Regions from separate parts of the Actinoplanes sp. CA-030573 genome, predicted to be linked through region 1. Evidence: riboswitches for the same ligand, from Rfam matches in the RefSeq annotation. Region 1 holds a riboswitch; the other holds the start of a gene.
What was found. A riboswitch is a leader RNA that binds a small molecule or an ion and turns the genes downstream of it on or off. The one in region 1 is predicted to bind ZMP and ZTP.
Positions count from the first base shown of each region.

Region 2: it holds a riboswitch for ZMP and ZTP, as region 1 does, so the genes downstream of both, ACQP2F_RS02600 (glycine hydroxymethyltransferase) here and ACQP2F_RS38835 (bifunctional 5,10-methylenetetrahydrofolate dehydrogenase/5,10-methenyltetrahydrofolate cyclohydrolase) in region 1, are expected to answer to the same signal.

Region 1 is NZ_CP192038.1:8,420,882-8,424,277, forward strand. Features, by position in the region: gene dxs (1-deoxy-D-xylulose-5-phosphate synthase) at 1-1,757, opposite strand, end outside; ZMP/ZTP riboswitch at 1,887-1,967, shown strand; gene ACQP2F_RS38835 (bifunctional 5,10-methylenetetrahydrofolate dehydrogenase/5,10-methenyltetrahydrofolate cyclohydrolase) at 1,982-2,842, shown strand; gene ACQP2F_RS38840 (class I SAM-dependent RNA methyltransferase) at 2,839-3,396, opposite strand, start outside.
Region 2 is NZ_CP192038.1:564,513-567,908, forward strand. Features, by position in the region: gene ACQP2F_RS02585 (hypothetical protein) at 1-106, opposite strand, end outside; gene ACQP2F_RS02590 (TetR/AcrR family transcriptional regulator) at 315-836, opposite strand; gene ACQP2F_RS02595 (oxidoreductase) at 917-1,810, shown strand; ZMP/ZTP riboswitch at 1,797-1,886, shown strand; gene ACQP2F_RS02600 (glycine hydroxymethyltransferase) at 1,905-3,329, shown strand; gene ACQP2F_RS02605 (hypothetical protein) at 3,386-3,396, opposite strand, start outside.

The DNA.
Region 1 (3,396 bases):
ACGGCCGCGTCGCGCAGGGCGCTGGCCACGGCGTCGCCGACCCCGCCGGCCCGGATGCCGTCCTCGAGGGTGACGACCATGCGGTGCCCGCCGGCCAGACCGACGAGCTCGACCGGGACCGGGCGGACCCAGCGCGGGTCGACCACCGTGACGCCGTAGCCCTGCTCGGCCAGCCGGTCGGCGACCTCGAGGCCGAGACCGGCGAAGGAGCCGACCGCGATCAGGAGGACGTCCTTCCGGTCGCTCTCGCGCAGCACGTCGACCTGGCCGAGGCGGCGCACGGCGGGAGTCGCGGGCGCCACGGACCCGGTCGGGAACCGTACGATCGTCGGCCCGTCGTCGACCGCGACCGCCTCGCGCAGCTCCTCGCGCAGGGTGTCCGCGTCGCGCGGCGCCGCGATGCGCAGGCCCGGCACCACGCCGAAGACGCTCATGTCCCAGATGCCGTAGTGGCTCGGGCCGTCCGGCCCGGTGACGCCCGCGCGGTCGAGCACGATGGTGACCGGCAGCCGGTGCATGGCGATATCGAGCAGCACCTGGTCGAAGGCGCGGTTGAGGAACGTGGCGTAGACGGCGACGACCGGGTGCAGCCCGCCCATCGCCAGGCCGGCCGCGCTGGTGGCGGCGTGCTGCTCGGCGATGCCCACGTCGTAGACCCGGTCGGGGTGCTTGCGGGCGAGCGCGGCGATGCCGGTCGGCTCGGCCATGGCGGCGGTGATGCCGACGATGTCCGGCCGCTCGTCGGCGATCTTCACCAGCTCCTCGGCGAAGACGTGCGTCCACTTCACCGACGGCTTGGCCAGCAGCTTGCCGGTCTCGACGTCGAAGGCGCTGCCCGGGCCGTGCAGGCGGTCGGCCTCGTCGAGCTCGGCCGGCCGGTAGCCGTAGCCCTTGCGGGTCACCGCGTGCACGATGACCGGCGCGTTGAAGCCCTTGGCCCGCCGCAGCGCCGACTCCATCGCCTCCACGTCGTGGCCGTCGACCGGCCCGATGTACTTCAGGCCGAGGTCCTCGAACATCGGCTGCGGGCTGACCGCGTCCTTGATGCCCTTCTTGACCGCGTGCAGCACCTCGTAGACCGGCTTGCCCACCACCGGCGTCGAGCCGAGCGCTTCCTTCACCAGGTCGAGCACCCGCTCGTAGCCCGGGTTGAGCCGCAGCGTCGACAGGTGGTCGGCCAGCCCGCCGATCGTCGGCGCGTACGAGCGCCCGTTGTCGTTGACGACGATGACCAGCCGGTTCTTCGCGGCCGCGATGTTGTTGAGCGCCTCCCAGCACATGCCGCCGGTGAGCGCGCCGTCGCCGACCACCGCCACCACATGGCGATCCTCACCCCGCAGCGCGTACGCCTTCGACATGCCATCGGCGTAGGAGAGAGCGGTCGAGGCATGCGAGTTCTCGATCAGGTCGTGCTCGCTCTCGGCCTGGCTCGGGTAGCCGGACAGCCCGCCGCGCTGGCGCAGCAGGTCGAAGCCGTCCTGGCGGCCGGTGACAATCTTGTGCACGTACGCCTGGTGGCCGGTGTCGAAGAGCAGGCTGTCCCGCGGGGAGTCGAAGACCCGGTGCAGCGCCAGCGTCGTCTCCACGATGCCCAGGTTGGGCCCGAGGTGACCGCCGGTGCGCGACACCTTGGCCACCAGGAAGTCGCGGATCTCGGCGGCCAGCAGCGTCAGCTGCTCGGGGGTCAGGCGCTTGAGGTCACCCGGACAGGTGATGGACGCCAGCAGGCCGGTCGAGGCGGGGTGGGCTTCGCTCATGGCTGCGAAGTCTATCGGCGCTGCGTGTGCACGCACGCCGCGCGAACGGTCAGAGCCTGGTCCTACACACAACCTGCACATTGCCGCGAACGGTGAGTTCCCTCACAGCCCGGTCGGTATGGCATCCTTGAACGCCTGCGCAACTGGCGGCAAGGGATGGGTCAACCATCGGGGAGCCGGCCACGGGAGTCGACCGCCTGGGTTCCCGTGCCGAGGAGATATTCATGCCTTCGACCGCCCGCCTGCTGCCCGGCGCTCCCGTCGCCGAGGCCGTGCTCGCCGACGTCACCGCCCGCGCGGCCCGCCTCCGCGAGCGGGGCATCACGCCGAGCCTGGCCACGATCCTGGTCGGCGACGACGACGCGAGCGCCGGCTACATCCGCATCAAGCAGCGCCAGGCCGCCGACCTCGGCTTCGACTCGCCGCACCGCCACCTGCCGGCCGCCACCACCCAGGACGAGCTGCTCCGGGTGATCGCCGAGTTCAACGCCGACAAGGCCGTGCACGGCGTGCTCATCCAGTACCCGATCCCCGCCCACCTCGACTACGACGCCGCCCTGCTGACCCTCGACCCCGACAAGGACGTCGACGGCATGCACCCGCTCAACATGGGCCGCCTGGCGCTGGGCATGCCCGGCCCGCTCCCGTGCACCCCCGCCGGCATCGAGGCGCTGCTCGCCCACTACGAGATCCCGGTCGCCGGCCGCGAGGTCGTCATCCTCGGCCGCGGCGCCACGCTCGGCCGCCCGCTGGCGATGCTGCTGGCCCAGAAGCGCCCCACCGCCAACGCCGCCGTCACCGTCGTGCACACCGGCGTGGCCGACTGGCCCCGCTACACCCAGCGGGCCGACATCCTGGTCGCGGCGGCCGGCGTCCCCGGCATCATCCGCCCCGAGCACGTGAAGCCCGGCGCCGTCGTCATCGGCGCCGGCGTCCGCTACGAGGGCCGCCGCCTGCTGCCCGACGTGGACGAGTCGTGCGCCGAGGTGGCCGGCGCCATCACTCCTAGGGTGGGCGGCGTGGGCCCCACCACCGTCGCCATGCTCTTCCGCAACGTCATCGAGGCCGCCGAGCGCGCGAACTAGGGTTCCAGCAGCGCGACGCACTCCACGTGCTGGGTCATCGGGAAGCAGTCGAAGGCGCGCAGCCCGGCCAGCCGCCAGCCGGCCGCCCGGAAGGTGGCCACGTCGCGGGCCAGGGCGGCCGGGTCGCAGGCCACGTAGGCCACCGCACGCGGCCGGGCCGCGGCGATTGCCTTCACGACCCGGGCGCCGGCGCCGGCGCGCGGCGGGTCCAGCACCACCAGGTCGACCGGCCCGGTGACCCGGCGGCGGTGCAGGGCGGGCTCGACCCGGGCCTCCACGACCTCGACCGTGGGCAGGTCGGTGAGGTTGGCCCGGGCCGCGGCGCACCCCAGCGGGGACGACTCGACCAGCGTGGTGCGGGCGCCGGTCCGCTCGGTCACGGCCGCGGCGAAGAGGCCGGCGCCGCCGTAGAGGTCCCAGGAGACCTCGCCCGGCGCCGGGGCGAGCAGGTCGAGCACGGCGCCGGCCAGCGTGTCGGCGGCGGCCGGGTGGATCTGCCAGAAGCTCTCGGGCGGCAGCGACCAGCGCCGGCCCACCGCCTTCTCCACGACCTC
Region 2 (3,396 bases), 2.1 Mb from region 1:
CGTAACCGTCGACCTCGTGGACCGTGGCCTCGCCGGAAACGCCGATGTCCAGCGCCTGCCGTGGTACGGCGCCCCCGACAGCGGCGAGGGTGAAGGGATCGGCCATCGCGGGCTCCTGTCGCTGCTGGTACAAGAAGGATTGCACGGCCTCAGGCGGTCCGAAACGGACAACAGGCGGATCCCGGACGTCTGGTCGGGACGTACGATGCGGTGTCACCGCGGGCGTTCACCAGCCGCGGGCGTGCCATTGGCCGAGGTGCGGTGAACCGGCCGAAGACCTTGGTCTCCAGATCCGTCATGGCGGCCGAAAAGCGTCAGGGCCGCAAACCGGCCGTCACGATCTCGATCATCCGCGCCCGGTCGGGGGCGGCCAGGCAGGCGCCGAGCAGGGCCTTCATGTCGTCCCGGGTGACGTCGGCGCGTACGGCGCCGGCCTCCTGCGCCTCGGTCAACAGGCGCTGCTCGACCTTGTCGAGGCCGCGGCCGGTGCGGGCGGCCGCGGCCTCGATGTCGAAGCCGCCGCCGGCCAGGGCCTCGGCCAGGCCCCGGTTGGCTGCGGCCTGGCCGACCATGTAGGCGAAGAAGCGGTAGAACGCCTCGCCGCCCGGCGCCACGGTCAGCAGGCGCTCGGCCTCGCCGACGATCTCCTCGACCCGGGTCAGGACGATCGCCTCGTACAGCGCCTCCTTGGTCGGGAAGTGGCGGCTCACCGTGCCGGTGCCGACGCCGGCCCGGCGACCGACCTCGGCGACCGTCACCGACAGGCCCTCTTCGGCGAATGCGGCCATCGCCGCCTCGATCACCTTGGCCCGGTTGCGCTCCGCGTCGGCACGCATCGGCGGACGCCTCCTCTAGCTAAGCGGGATAGCCGTCCCGTATATTCGGGATGCCCGTCCCGATTATAGGAGGCGCCATCATGGGTATCGTCCCGGACCAGAACGGCCGCATCGCACTGATCACCGGCGCGACGTCCGGCATCGGCTTCCGGACCGCACGCGAGCTGGCCGGGCGGGGCGCGACGGTGATCGTGGCCGGCCGCGCGCCGGATGCGGCGGCGGAGGCGATCGGTGCCGAGCCGCTGCGGCTCGACCTCGCCGACCTGACGGTGATCAGGCGAGCGGCCGCCGAATTTCACGAGCGGCACGACCGGCTCGATCTGCTGATCAACAATGCGGGGCTGATGATTCCGCCGTACGGCCGGACGCGCGACGGCTTCGAGCAGCAGTTCGGGGTCAACCACCTCGGGCACTTCGCGCTGACCGGGCTGCTGCTCGACCGGCTGGCCGCCGGCAGCGAGCCGCGTGTCGTGACGGTCAGCAGCAACGGGCACAAACGAGGGGTCATCCGGTTCGAGGATCTCGCCTGGGAGCGGGGCTATCACGCCATGAACGCGTACGCGATGTCCAAGCTCGCGAACTTGCTCTTCGCGGCCGAGCTCGGGCGGCGGGTCCCGTGGCTGACCAGCGTGGCGGCCCATCCCGGGGCGGCGCGCACGAGCCTGATGCGTACGAGTCCCTGGCATTTCCGGTTCGTCACCGCACGCCGTACGCGCTGGGTCTTCTCGTGGTTGATCCAGAGCGCGGAGGCAGGCGCGCAACCGGTTCTCCGCGCCGCTACCGACCCCGCCGTTCGTGGCGGCGAGTATTTCGGGCCCGGCGGGTGGGGCGAGTTCACCGGGAAGCCGGTTCTGGTCTCGCCGTCCGCGGCCGCGCAAGATCCAGTATTGGCGAAGCGGCTGTGGGACACCTCGCAGGAGCTGACGGGGGTGAACTGGCCCGCCGACGCCGGTATGCTCACCGACGGGCCGTGACTGGCGCGTTCGGATGGGGAACCATCGTGGAGCGGCCCCGTCACCCTGACGACCGCCGTGCGCCTGGGCCTCTGACCTGTGATAGGGAGGTCCCATGCCTGAGCTGAACGCCGAATCCGCCGCCTTCCGCTCCGCCCTCGAGGTGGTCCGGTCGGTCGAGCCGCGCATCGCCGACGCGATCGCCAAGGAGCTGACCGACCAGCGCGAGTCCCTGAAGCTGATCGCCAGTGAGAACTACGCCTCCCCGGCGGTCCTGCTCGCCATGGGCAACTGGCTCTCCGACAAGTACGCGGAGGGCACCATCGGCCGCCGCTTCTACGCCGGCTGCCAGAACGTCGACACCGTCGAGGCGGTCGCCGTCGAGCACGCCAAGGCCCTGTTCGGCGCGCCCTACGCCTACGTGCAGCCGCATTCCGGCATCGACGCCAACCTGGTCGCGTACTGGGCGATCCTGGCCGACCGGGTCGAGGTGCCGTACCTGAAGAAGTTCGAGAAGCGGCAGATCAACGACCTGACCGACGCCGAGTGGGCCGAGCTGCGGGCGGCCTTCGGCAACCAGCGCATGCTCGGCATGTCGCTCGACGCCGGCGGTCACCTCACCCACGGCTTCCGGCCCAACATCTCGGGCAAGATGTTCGACCAGCGCAGCTACGGCGTCGACCCGGCCACCGGTCAGATCGACTACGCGGCCCTGCGCTCGGTCGCGCGCGAGTTCAAGCCGCTGATCATCGTGGGCGGCTATTCGGCGTACCCCCGCAAGGTGAACTTCGCCACCATGCGCGAGATCGCCGATGAGGTCGGCGCCACCTTCATGGTCGACATGGCGCATTTCGCCGGCCTGGTCGCGGGCAAGGTCTTCACCGGCGACTACAACCCGGTCGAGCACGCGCACATCGTCACCACCACCACGCACAAGAGCCTGCGTGGCCCGCGCGGTGGTGCGGTCCTCGCCCAGGAGTCGCTCGCCGCGCAGGTCGACCGCGGCTGCCCGATGGTGCTCGGCGGCCCGCTGTCGCACGTGATGGCGGCGAAGGCGATCGCGTTCGCCGAGGCCCGGCAGCCATCCTTCGCCACGTACGCCCAGAAGATCGTCGACAACAGCCAGGCGCTCGCCGAGGGTCTGCTCTCGCGCGGCGTCCAGCTGGTCAGCGGCGGCACCGACAACCACCTCGTGCTGCTCGACGTGCACCCGTTCGGCCTCACCGGCCGCCAGGCCGAGCAGGCCCTGCTCGACTCGGGCGTGGTCACCAACCGCAACGCGATCCCGCAGGACCCGAACGGCGCCTGGTACACCTCCGGCATCCGGATCGGCACGCCGGCGCTGACCTCGCGCGGCCTCGGCGCCGACGAGATGGACCAGATCGCCGAGCTGATCCACACGGTCCTGGCCAACACGACGCCGGCCGAGGGGTCGAAGGCCAAGTACCACCTCGACCCGGCCTTGGCCGATCGGGTCAGCAAGCAGGCGACCGAGCTGCTGGCGCCGTTCCCGCTCTACCCCCAGGTCGACCTGGGCTGACCGCTTACGCTCGGCGCGCCGATTCCGCGGAGTCGGCGCGCCGGCGGGCCGTCGGGTCAGAAGCCGC